DNA from 4 places in the Janthinobacterium sp. PAMC25594 genome. Region 2 is predicted to be linked to each of the others. Evidence: predicted binding sites of a transcription regulator. Region 2 holds the regulator's gene; each other region holds the start of a gene.

The links. The regulator FNR, encoded in region 2, switches genes on or off when oxygen is low (the NO sensors DNR and NnrR bind a similar motif). The targets are predictions, from matches to a motif close to TTGATNNNNATCAA.
Region 1: paaA (1,2-phenylacetyl-CoA epoxidase subunit PaaA) is a predicted target of FNR. The motif match lies at 1,106-1,119, and genes of this name have one in related genera.
Region 3: KY494_RS05850 (bacteriohemerythrin) is a predicted target of FNR. The motif match lies at 1,680-1,693, and genes of this name have one in related genera.
Region 4: KY494_RS29985 (PAS domain-containing methyl-accepting chemotaxis protein) is a predicted target of FNR. The motif match lies at 1,343-1,356, and genes of this name have one in related genera.

Annotation. Positions count from the first base shown of each region.
Region 1 covers NZ_CP080377.1:4,745,808-4,748,797, reverse strand. Annotated here, with positions in the region: gene paaB (1,2-phenylacetyl-CoA epoxidase subunit PaaB) at 1-3, opposite strand, end outside; gene paaA (1,2-phenylacetyl-CoA epoxidase subunit PaaA) at 32-1,021, opposite strand; gene paaX (phenylacetic acid degradation operon negative regulatory protein PaaX) at 1,289-2,218, shown strand; gene KY494_RS21310 (hypothetical protein) at 2,316-2,570, opposite strand; gene KY494_RS21305 (M14-type cytosolic carboxypeptidase) at 2,712-2,990, shown strand, end outside.
Region 2 covers NZ_CP080377.1:3,997,265-4,000,254, reverse strand. Annotated here, with positions in the region: gene ccoG (cytochrome c oxidase accessory protein CcoG) at 1-1,008, shown strand, start outside; gene KY494_RS17985 (FixH family protein) at 1,155-1,679, shown strand; gene fnr (fumarate/nitrate reduction transcriptional regulator Fnr) at 1,683-2,441, opposite strand; gene KY494_RS17975 (response regulator) at 2,681-2,990, shown strand, end outside.
Region 3 covers NZ_CP080377.1:1,340,937-1,343,926, reverse strand. Annotated here, with positions in the region: gene KY494_RS05860 (TonB-dependent siderophore receptor) at 1-58, opposite strand, end outside; gene KY494_RS05855 (hypothetical protein) at 382-1,203, shown strand; gene KY494_RS05850 (bacteriohemerythrin) at 1,206-1,604, opposite strand; gene KY494_RS05845 (hypothetical protein) at 1,905-2,060, opposite strand; gene KY494_RS05840 (hypothetical protein) at 2,211-2,396, opposite strand; gene KY494_RS30000 (sulfite reductase subunit alpha) at 2,532-2,990, opposite strand, start outside.
Region 4 covers NZ_CP080377.1:902,196-905,185, forward strand. Annotated here, with positions in the region: gene KY494_RS29985 (PAS domain-containing methyl-accepting chemotaxis protein) at 1-1,184, opposite strand, end outside; gene KY494_RS03965 (sensor domain-containing diguanylate cyclase) at 1,661-2,563, shown strand; gene KY494_RS03970 (chemotaxis protein CheW) at 2,623-2,990, shown strand, end outside.

The DNA.
Region 1 (2,990 bases), 750 kb from region 2:
CATGTTGCTCTCCCCTATCTGTCTTATGTAATTACGCTGCTGCTTTATTAGCGGCTTGCTTGTCTGCATACGCGAGCAAGGCATCGCGGAACCATGCGCCGTCTTCATACGCTTTGACCCGCGTTTGCAGGCGCTCGCGGTTGCACGGGCCATTGCCCTTCAGGACATTGTTGAACTCGGACCAGTCGATCTCGCCGAATTCATAGTGGCCTGTTTCGGCATTGAACTTCAGGTCGGGATCGGGCACGGTCAGGCCCAGGTATTCGATTTGCGGCACGGTCTGGTCGACCATGCGCTGGCGCAATTCGTCGTTCGAGAACAGCTTGATGCGCCATTGCGCCGATTGGGCGCTGTTGACGGAGGCGGCGTCGGACGGGCCGAACATCATCAGCGATGGCCACCACCAGCGGTTCAGGGCATCCTGCGCCATGGCTTTCTGCTCTGGCGTACCCTTGCACAGCGACATCATGATGTCGTAGCCCTGGCGTGCATGGAAGGATTCTTCCTTGCAGACGCGGATCATGGCGCGCGCATACGGACCATACGAGCAGCGGCACAGGGGAATCTGGTTGATGATGGCGGAGCCGTCGACCAGCCAGCCGATGGCGCCCATGTCGGCCCACGACAGGGTGGGATAGTTGAAGATGCTGGAATACTTGGCTTTGCCCGAGTGCAAGGCAGCGAGCAGATCGTCGCGCGACACGCCCAGGGTTTCCGCGGCGCTGTACAGGTACAGGCCGTGACCGGCTTCGTCCTGGATCTTCGCCAGCAGGATGGACTTGCGTTTCAGGGTCGGTGCGCGCGTGACCCAGTTACCTTCGGGCAATTGACCGACGATTTCCGAGTGCGCATGCTGCGAAATCTGGCGGATCAGGGTCTTGCGGTAAGCGTCCGGCATCCAATCCTTGGCCTCGATCTTGATGCCTTCGTCGATGCGCGCCTGAAAAGCGCGCTCTTCCTGGCCCATGTCGTCGATGGAGCGGACGTTCTTGAGGCCGGTTTCAACCATTTGTGCGTACATGATCTGTCTCCCATGTCTTTGATTTTGCGCAGCAACGCGGTGCGATGAACAGATAATACGATACAAAAAACGATTTGCATACACTTGATGTGAGTCATTTTAAAAATTCGTATCTTGTGCAGCTTTTTTGTGCGTATGATATTGCTTATGAGAAAACACTACGAAGTGCCACCAGCGCTTCCGGCAAATTATTGACGCGCTACCCGCGCAGCCAAGTAAACTGCTGCTTTTATTGAATCGACCGCAACACGGCCAGACCGGAACCACATGAAGAACACCCGCTGCACGGCATGGATAGCCGATTTCCTGGAAAGCGACCCACCGCGCTCAAAGTCCCTGGTGATGACGATTTTCGGCGACGCCATCGTGCCGCGCGGCGGCGCCATCTGGCTGGGCAGCCTGATCGACCTGCTGGCACCGTTTGGCGTGAATGACCGCTTGCTGCGCACCAGCGTGTTCCGCCTGGCGCAGGAGGGCTGGCTCAGCTCGCAACGCGACGGCCGCCGCAGCGCCTATACGATACGCCCGGAAGCGCTGGCCCGCTTCGAACGCGCCTATCGCCGCATCTATGCGCCGCTGGTCGTGCACTGGGATGGCAGCTGGACCCTGGTGATCGGGCCGGCCGGCAGCATCGGCGCCGCCGAGCGGGGGGCGCTGCGCAAGGAATTATTGTGGGCTGGCTATGGCTTGATCTCTCCCGGCATCTTTGGCCATCCAGCCAGCAACTCGGAGGCGCTGGAAGACATCCTCGTGCGCAACGAGGTACAGGGCAAGCTGTATGTTTGCCACACGACAGAGTTGCCGGATGTCAGCACACGCCCGCTGCGCGACATGGTGGGCGAATGCTGGGACTTGTCGGAAGTGATGGCCGGCTACGAAAAATTCATCGCCAGCTTCCAGCCCCTGCTGACCTTGCTCCAGCAGGAACCCGTGTTCGATGCGGAGCAAGCGTTTGTCATCCGCTCGCTGCTGACGCACGCCTACCGCCGCGTGCAATTGCACGACCCGCAACTGCCCGTCGAACTGCTGCCCGAACCGTGGCCCGGCACGCAAGCGTATGCGCTGGCGCGCGACCTGTACCGCCTCACCCATGCGGCGGCCGAGGAACATATCCTGGCCACCCTGCGGCGCGAGGATGAGCAGGCGCCGGACGTGGAGCCGTGGTTCTACGAACGTTTTGGCGGCCTGACTAATTAAACGCCTGAAAAATGTTCAGGGCCAGGCGCGTGGCCGCAGGCAGTACGACTAGTACGCCAAGGCAACGCAACGCCGCCATGGACATTTTCTCAGACGTTCACTGCTTCGCCACCACCTGCTTCGCCCCTGCCAGCAAATCCTGCCCCAGCTTTTCCAGCGCATTGGCCTGCACCAGCATGGTGTCGAGGATGGCGACGTTGAAGGTGAACTCGGCCGGCGTGGTATAGCCGGGAAAACGTATGATGCGCAGCAATTCCTGCAAAGTCGTGCCCTTGCCCAGGTGCGCCAAGGCGTCGCTGAGGGCGCTGATTTTCTTTTCCAGGTCGCGTATGTGGTTGCTATGGTCGTCCATGATGCTCTCCCCGTGTTGGAGCTATCACGTTAGCAAAGCATGTCCCGCGTCGTTTGCGCCAGCACAAAGGCGCGACTAAAACAGGTATCATCGCGCCATTGCACACGATGCAAAACCCATATGTTTTTATCAGGAACACTCATGACCATTAAAATCAGCCAGCAATTCGACGCCGGCGCGATCGAGGTGCTGCGCGCCGACGATGCCCAATCCATCGAGCTGAACATCCGCAAGGATTCCCACGCCGACATCACGCAGTGGTTTTATTTCCGCCTGCAAGGCGCGCAAGGCGAGGCGTGCACGATCCGCTTCATGAATGCAGGCAAGTCGGCCTACCCGGACGGCTGGAAAGACTACCAGGCCGTCGCCAGCTATGACCGCGAAACCTGGTTCCGCGTGCCAACCAGCTTTGACGGCACG
Region 2 (2,990 bases):
GCGCGCATGGCCCTCGACAAGCAGGGGCCCTCCGTGCGCAAGGCCGTCAAGAAGACGGCCAAGCACCTGGTATGGGGCGCCATCGCCCTGTGGACGGGCTTTACCTTTGTCGGCTACTTCACGCCGATCAAGGAACTGGCGCAGGCGGTGACCACCCTCAATTTCGGTCCCTGGGAATGGTTCTGGGTCTTGTTCTACAGCCTGGCAACCTACGGCAACGCGGGCTGGCTGCGCGAGCAGGTGTGCAAATACATGTGCCCCTACGCGCGCTTCCAGAGCGCCATGTTCGACCAGGACACCCTGATCATCACTTACGATGCCAAGCGCGGCGAACCGCGTGGCGCCATCAGCAAGAAGGCCGGCAACAACGACAAGCTCGGCGATTGCATCGACTGCACGCTGTGCGTGCAGGTGTGTCCGACCGGCATCGATATCCGCAACGGCCTGCAGTATGAATGCATCGGCTGCGCCGCCTGCGTCGATGCCTGCAATACCGTGATGGACAAGGTCGAGCGGCCACGGGGACTGGTACGCTACAGTACCGACCATGCGATGGAAAACAACTTCAATTCGAAGCAGATACGCCAGCGCGCCATGCGCCCGCGCGTCTTGATCTACACTTCCATCCTGGCCCTGATCATCATCGCCGTGTGTACCTCGCTGGCCCTGCGCACGCCCCTGAAAATGGACGTGATCCGCGACCGCGGTTCGATGGGACGCGAAGTGGAAGACGGCATGATCGAAAACGTCTACCGCCTGCAGATCATGAACACGTCCGAGCAAACCCAGCATTTCAAAATCAGCGCTTCCGGCTTGCCGGGCCTGACCTTGCTGACGCGCGAAGAGGTGACCTTGCAGCCGACGGAAACGCTGGGCTGGCCGATCCGCCTGCGCGTGCCGCACGGCGTGGGAGAAAAGGGGTCGAACAAGATTGCGATCGAATTGCACTCGCTGGACGACCCATCGCTGCATGTGCGTGAAAGCGCGGTCTTCATCGTGCCGCGGTGATGTTGATTCGGGGTCGGACCCTCTGGGTCCGACCCCGGTATTTCGCCGTAGGGGTATCATCAATCATGCGTTAGGGTCACTTGATTTTCAACCCGGAAGCAAAAGCTGGGGTCAGACCCACAGGGTCCGCCCCCAAGGAGAACAAAATGTCCGACAGTCTGAAACTGCAACCTCCCGTTGCACCGTGGTACAAGCATCGCTGGCCTTGGCTGCTGATGATCGGTCCCGGCCTGTCCGTGGTCGTCGGCAGCTGCATGGCGTATATCGCGTTTACGCAGCCCGATGCGCTGGTGGTAGGTGATTATTACAAGCAGGGCAAGGCGATCAACCAGGACTTGCGGCGCGACACGATCGCCAGCGACCTGGCGATGGATACCAGCCTGTCCTATGATGTGGCGTCAGCGCGCCTCAGTGGTTCCGTGCACAGCTTCGGCAAGGCTTATCAGGGTCCGTTGCAGCTGCATCTGGCGCATGCGACCCTGCCGGAAAAGGATATCAAGCTGCTGGTGCAGCCCGATGCGGCCGGCAATTTTTCCGTAGCGCTGCCGATGCTCGAACGCAGCCGCTGGCAAGTACTGGTGGAAAACGACAAACGCGAGTGGCGCCTGTCCGGCATCTGGACCTGGCCGCTGCAGCGCAGCATCGCGCTGCACGCCGATGAAGAGCTGTAAGCCTTATTTGCAGACGTCGGTACCGGCCGTAATGGCCTTCAGTTTGGCCGGCTGCAAGATCTCGATCTCGCGGTTGGAGACGCGCAGCCAGCCTTCCTTCTTGAATTTCGACAATAAACGGCTGACGCTCTCGATGGTCAGCCCCAGGTAATTGCCGATTTCCTCGCGCGACATGCGCAGCTGAAATTTGCTGGCCGAATAGCCGCGCGCTTCATAGCGCGAGGCCAGGTTGACGATAAAGGCGGCAAAACGCTGGGTCGCCTGCATATTGCCCAGCAACAGCATGACGCTTTGTTCGCGCGTGATTTCCTGGCTCATCATGCGATGGAAATGGCGCAGCAGGGTCGGCATATTGCCCAGCAATTGTTCCAGGCTGGAAAAAGGAATTTCACACACTTCGCTGTCTTCCAGCGCCACCGCATTACAGTGGTGGCGGTCGGCGCTGATGGCATCCATGCCCAGCAGTTCGCCAGCCATCTGGAAACCCGTCACCTGCTCTTCGCCGCCCGGATTGATCTGGTACGTCTTGAAGTGCCCCAGGCGGATCGCGTACAGGTTCTGGAACGAGTCGCCGATGCGGAACAGCGAGGCACCGCGCACGATCTTGCGGCGGCGGCCGATGATCTGGTCCAGCCTGTCCATGTCGCCCACATCGAGGCCCATTGGCAGGCACAATTGATGCATGCTGCAGGTCGAGCATCGCGCACGCAACGCTTCCACGGTCACTGTGGGCATGGTGGGAGTGAGTAGCGCTTCAGTCATGTCGGTACCTTTTAGAAAATGCAACAACAAGTTTACTGCATACAGGGTTGCCGTGTGCCAATTTCACCGCATTTCCGCTGAATAAACGACGTTCTGACTTTGATTATATGGCAACATCGTCAAAAGCCCATGCGGGGAGGGCAATTTGCGCGGTGGCGCTTGCCAAGCTGGGGCATTGATAGGAAAATTCCTGACAGCATTATCTGCCGCCTGTGCCGCCCGGTACTGAAAAGGAAATCATGAAGCCACTCGGCATCAAAGTAAAAGTCGCGCTGGCCACCAGCCTGACCTCGATCGCCATGATCGCGCTGGTCACCATGATCCAGCTGCAGCACATGCGCGCCGACTTCACCCGAGTACTGCTGAGCCAGCAATCTGCCCTGATCACCCGTACCGCTGCCGAACTCGACGACAAGCTGGGCATGCTGCTGCAGATCGTCACGCTGACGGCCAGGCAGCAGCCGCCGGAATTGATCGGCCAGCCCGCCCAATTGCGCGAATACTATTCGCGCCGCGCGATGCTGGTGCTGTTCGACGACGTGCTGGTGC
Region 3 (2,990 bases), 2.7 Mb from region 2:
GGGGCAGGGGGCGCAAGGCGGGCTGGCGCGAAGAAGGGAAGGCGGTGGTCGATTGCATCATTTTCCTGGAGTATTTTTAGTCGTGTGTGTTCCTATCTCGTCTGGCGAGGTGCGCAGTAGCTGGGGGGATGGCATGACGCTGGCCCGTGGTCTGGCTTGGATAGCAGTTCCACCGCAAGGCCCGGCGCGGTCGGGCAGTGGAAAAGAAAGGCGCGCGATTCCACTCACTTTCGTGAATAAGAATCATTATCAATATAGGTGGTATTTGCCAAATAATCAAGCGTGTGCGCCACAGAGTGCGGCGGACCCGGAGCGACGCGCAGGCTGGCTTCTGCGATAATGTCGGGGCTGACAAAATATTTTCCTCATTGAAAGAAATGCATGCGTACATGGATCGCTTGTGCCGGATGGTTGTGTGTCGTGTCGCTGGGCCAGGCCCAGGAACACGCGCCGCCGCCGGCTGTTCCCGCGCCGCTGCAGAGCGCCAGCGTGCCGCCTGTTACCGATGCCGTGCCGCCGCCCGTTGCGCCAGCGGAGGACGCCTTGCCCCCGCAAACGGTGACGGTCACGGCCAACAGCGACGCCAAGGCGCCGCGCATCCGTTTCACGGCGTACCGCGAGAGTTATCTGACGGCCAGGAAAGTGTGGCAAGTGTCGAGCGGCAGCGTGGTCATGGCCCTGCGCCTGATTCCCGCCAAGCTCAGCGCCACCATCGACGATGTGCGCGTGGCCCTGCAAGGCAATGGCGCTCCCGTGCCGATCAAGGTATCCGCCGGCGGCGTGTTTGTCGTGCCGCTCAACGACGACATCGCCGCGCAGGATGGCATTTTCCTGGTGAACAAGGGCAGGGGCGAGCTGACGGCAAATATCGTGCTCCAGCCGTCCGTGGCGCGCGATGCGTGGAATGTCACGCGCGTGGGGCAAGTCTTGCGCGACGCCCGTCGCGCCGTGCGGGCCATCACGCCGTGGTACAAGCGGCCGTTCGCCAGCGATGTGCAATCGCTGGCCTTTTGCGCGACCGAGCGGGGCAGTGCCTTGCAGCTGATGGATGGCGAGCAAATGATCGCCACCTTGCCCATGAATGAGCCGGCCGTCAACGACATCAATCAGCCCGTGTTTTGCAAGATTTTCGACGGCGAAGACAAATACCCGGGACACTACCGCGTCGTCCTGCCCGAGCAGGCCACAGTGCTGCTGCTGTAGATCTAGTTGGGCTGGCGCTGCACCAGCTCCAGGGCCGCCGCCAGGGCCAGGTCCATGGTGGCCTGGTGGAAGATCAGCCATTGCGGCAGGAGCGACAGCGCATGGCGTCCCTGTTCCAGGTCGCCTTCATCGACGGCGGCCCACGCATGGTGCAAGCCGCTGAGCACGCGCGCATGCTGTTCCCGGTGATTCGCCAGCGAGGGGAAACCGATTTGTTCCATCAAATCCTCTTCCTCGCGGAAATCGCGCTCGACGGCCGCAATCAGTTCACGAAACGCCACGCTGAAATGCTGGTCGCTCAACTGCCCCAGCCGCGCCAGCTCCTGAAACAGCGCCTCATGCGCCTCGTCGATGGCGGGAACGCCCAGCGCCATCTCGTCTTTCCAAGCCGATATACCCATGCCGATGCTCCCGGTTAAGTCCGTCGCGATGCGAAGCGGACTGTTCCAGTGTGGACGCAGCGAAGGGGGAAATCCATGACCTGGATCAAAATTATGGTGAAGAGGGGATGAGGAAAACGAGACAAAAACAAATGGGAGAAGGGAACAATTCCCCACCCGCAATGAAGCGGCTCTTAAAGCTGAGCACCACTAGCGAGCGCCGCTGAAAAACGCCGCTGGCAAGGCGTCTTTGACGCAGACAGTACGCTAGTACGGCAAGTCAAAGCAACGCAGTCAGCGGTGTTTTGTCAGCCGCGCGTCTTATTGCCGAGGCCAATGGCTCCACATGGCATGGGCATCAACATTCGGCACCTGCATCTGCTGCCCGGCCGACGTCTGCATCGCGTCGCGCAGTACGAGGGGCACGAGCAGCAAGGCCGACAGGGCAAGGCAGGCCAGCACTTTGAGCGTCAACATGGTCGTCTCCCGGTGTCCCGGTGGCGGCGCGGGGATGCGGCGCCTGCCGGTCACTTCCTATGTACTACCATGCTTGCAGTTTAGTTCATCTGATTGAAACTTCAACTAATTGCTGTGACGCACCGCACCAGTTCGCCTGTTGCCAGGGGCTTATTTGGCCTTGCGGCTGCGCCGCGGCTTGCCTGCCGGGGGCAGGAAGGAATCGAACCACACTTGCGTCAACTGCCGCGTATTTTTCGCCGCTTCGCGCTTGACGGCGGCCGTGGCGTGGCCGCGCGCCGTGTTGGCGATGCGGTTGGCGGCGCTCAGGTACATGCTCATCCAGGGGTTTTTCATGGCTAGCCTCGCAGACAGTGGGTGGCGCGGCGGGCAGGGCGCCATGCCGCGATGTCCCCACTCTAGTCCGATGGCTGGCGCTGACTGTGCGCCCGCCCACATAGCCGGGCGGCGCTGACCATGTGCTGAGGCAGATCAATACACATCGCGGCGGTAGCGTCCCGCCGCCAGCAGGGCGTCGAGGCCTTCCTGGCCCAGGACTTCTTGCAGCACAGCATCGATTCCTGCCGCCATGCCTTGCAGGCTGCCGCACACGTAGACGATGGCGCCGTGCGCCAGCCAGTCGCGCAGTTCGTCCGCGCTGGCGCGCAGGCGGTCCTGCACGTATTGTCGTGTTTCACCATCGCGCGAAAAGACACGGTCCAGTCGCGCCAGGTGGCCAGCGTCGAGCCAGCCTTGCAACTCTGCGCCGCAGACGCTGTCAAAAGCTTGCTGCCGTTCGCCAAACAGCAGCCAGTTACGGGCCAGCCCCGCCCGCTGGCGCGCGCGCAGGTGCGCACGCAGGCCGGCCAGGCCGGAACCATTGCCGATATAAATGCAGGGTACGTCGACCAGGGCGGGCGCGAAGGCGGGATTGGCTTGCAGGCGCAGGCG
Region 4 (2,990 bases), 3.1 Mb from region 2:
CGTCCCTGCTCACCAGCGCGCGCCGCCTCCACGGCCGCATTCAGGGCCAGGATATTCGTCTGGAAGGCGATGCCATCGATCACGCCGATGATGTCGACGATCTTGCGCGAGCTTTCCTGAATCGACCCCATGGTGACGATCACCTGCGACATGGCTTGCTCGCCCTTGTGCGCCGTCTCCGAGGCGGCGCTGACGAGGCGGTTCGCCTCGCGCGCATTATCGGCATTCTGCTTGACCGTTCCCGTCAGCTCTTCCATGGACGATGCCGTCTCTTCCAGCGCGCTCGCCTGCGACTCCGTGCGCTGCGACAGGTTCGCGTTGCCTTCGGCGATTTCCTGCGCGCCACGGCCAACCACGCCCGTCGATTCCTTGATTTGTCCGACCAGCAGCTTGACATTCGTCTGCAAGACGCGCAACGCCTGTACCACAGCAGTCAGCTCGTCGTTGCCGCTGGCGCTGATGCTGCCCGACAGATCGCCCGCGCTCATGCGCTCGATATCGCTGCGCATGCGCTGCAGCGGCATCACGGCCGAGCGCTGCAAGGTATAACCGCCGGCAGCGCATGACACCACGCCGCACAGGGTAGTAAACAGCATCGGCATGCCGGCATGCCCGGCGGCCACGTAAGAGATGGCCGGCGCCGCGACGAACAGCAGCGCCAGCGAGCCGAACACCAGGCCCAGCCTGGCGCGCAGCGACAGCTGCGCCATCGGGTTCAGGCGCCGCAGGACCGAGCGGTGCACGGCCACGCCCTCGCGCACTTCGAGCGTGCTGCTGCCTTGCTTGATGGCCCGGTAAGCTTGCTCGGCGGCGGCTACCTGTTCCCGGCTGGGTTTGACGCGGATCGAGGTGTAGCCCACCATCTTGCCATGCTCCAGCATCGGCGCGGCATTCGCTTCCACCCAGTAGTAATCGCCATTCTTGCAGCGGTTCTTGACCATGCCCGTCCATGCCTTGCCGCTCTTGATGGTGCGCCAGAAGTCGGCGAATGCTTCGACCGGCATGTCCGGATGGCGCACGATGTTTTGCGGCGCGCCGATCAGCTCCTCGGCCGAAAAGCCGCTGATGTCGATGAAATCCTGGTTGATATAGGTGATGTTGCCCTGCAAATCAGTCTTCGATACCACCGTCTGGCCAGCATGCAGCACATACTCCCTGTCCGTTACCGGCATATTTGTACGCATGTTCGCTCCCTAAATCCAGCACAACCGAATGGCGGCGCCATCCGGATCCAGCCAGCTGACGCCCTGACCTCAGCAGCGTTCGCCTATTCCTGCCCTGATGGTGAACAAGCGCGAAGGCACCACGCCCTCTGCTTTTCTTTCTCTTATTCGCCATCTTTTTGATGTAGATCAAATTTATTTTGCTACATAAATTTACCAAATACAACATTTAATTAAAAAATTAAACAAATTTGTTATTTTTAATAACATTGAGAATGAGAAATTTGCCCGAGCCACAGAGGAAAACTGCTTGTTTTCTGGTGAATTCAGGGCCGTGATGGCAGTTGCGCCAGAAATACAAATCATTAAAATCATGAAATTCATTGCATTCAATTTTATTTGAGGTATGATGATTCCTAAGGGAAAACAAAAATGGGGCAGCGAGATCGTGGCCTTCGTCTTCCCAGGAAATCCGCATTCATGCAGGGGACAAGCACATGAACAAAATCCTGGCCTTGCGTCTGCTCGACGCCGCCGACGACGCCGCCGTCATCATCGATGCGGGTTCACGCATCCGCTATGCGAACGACGCCATGTATGCGCTGAGCGGTTATGCCCCGGGCAGCCTGTCGGGCCAGCAGATCGAGGCGCTGCTGCCCGACTCCGTGCGCAAGCAGCATGGCGCACGGATCGGCGCCTATCTGGCCGGCGAAAAGAAGTCCACGGTACTCGGCCACAAGCGCCATTTCGCCATACGCCACCACGATGGCACCATGCTGCCCATCGTGCTCAAGGCCATGGACCTGGGCAAGCTGGACGACGAAAACTACCTGGGCGCCTTTTTTATCGACCAGCGCCACGCACGCGCCATCGAACAGCAGAATGCGGCCCGCTGGCAGCATTTGCAGCGCATCGCCCTGAGCGATCCCCTGACCCACCTGCCGAACCGCCGCGCCTTCGAGATCGAAGCCGTACGTACGGCCGCGCGGGCCAGTCGCGCGGGCAGTGCGATGACCATCGGCATCGCCGACATCGATTTCTTCAAGAAGGTCAATGACCGGCATGGCCACGCCGCCGGCGACGCCGTGCTGCAAGCCATCGCGGCCGCGCTGCAGTCCCAGGCACGGGCATCCGATGTCGTCGCCCGCGTGGGCGGCGAGGAATTCGGCTTGCTGTTCCCGCATACGGACATGACGATGGCGTACAAGGTGGCCGAACGCATCCGCCTTGCCGTGGCCGCAACGTGCGTCGACTTCGAGCACACATCCATCACGGCGACGGTCAGCATCGGCCTGGCGCCGCTGCCCAACAACGGCGACTGGAAAGCCTGTTTCATGCAAGCCGACGCCGCGCTGTACCAGGCCAAGAGCAATGGCCGCAACCGCACCGAGCAAATTTGAGCGCCACCCGGCAACCCCGCAGTTTCATGCATCACGCATCACCTGACAGGAGCAAACACATGGAAACCACCACGACACATGCCGCGGCAGCGAGCCAGCTGGCGCAAGCGGGCGCCCGGGAATTGCTGGTCTTTGGACTGGGCAAGGAGGAGTACGCGATCGACATCGGCCTGGTGCAGGAAATCCGCGGCTACGGCGCCGTGACCCGTATCGCCAATGCGCCCGCCTTCCTCAAGGGCTTCATCCACCTGCGCGGCAGCATCGTGCCGCTGCTCGACCTGCGCATCGCGCTGGGCCAGGCCGAGCCCGCATACGACGCCTCGACCGTGGTGATCATCCTCATCTTCGCGCATGGCGCCACCGGCATCGTGGTCGACCGCGTGGCCGATGTGGTGCCGCTGGCGCCGGCACAGCTCAAGCCCCCGCC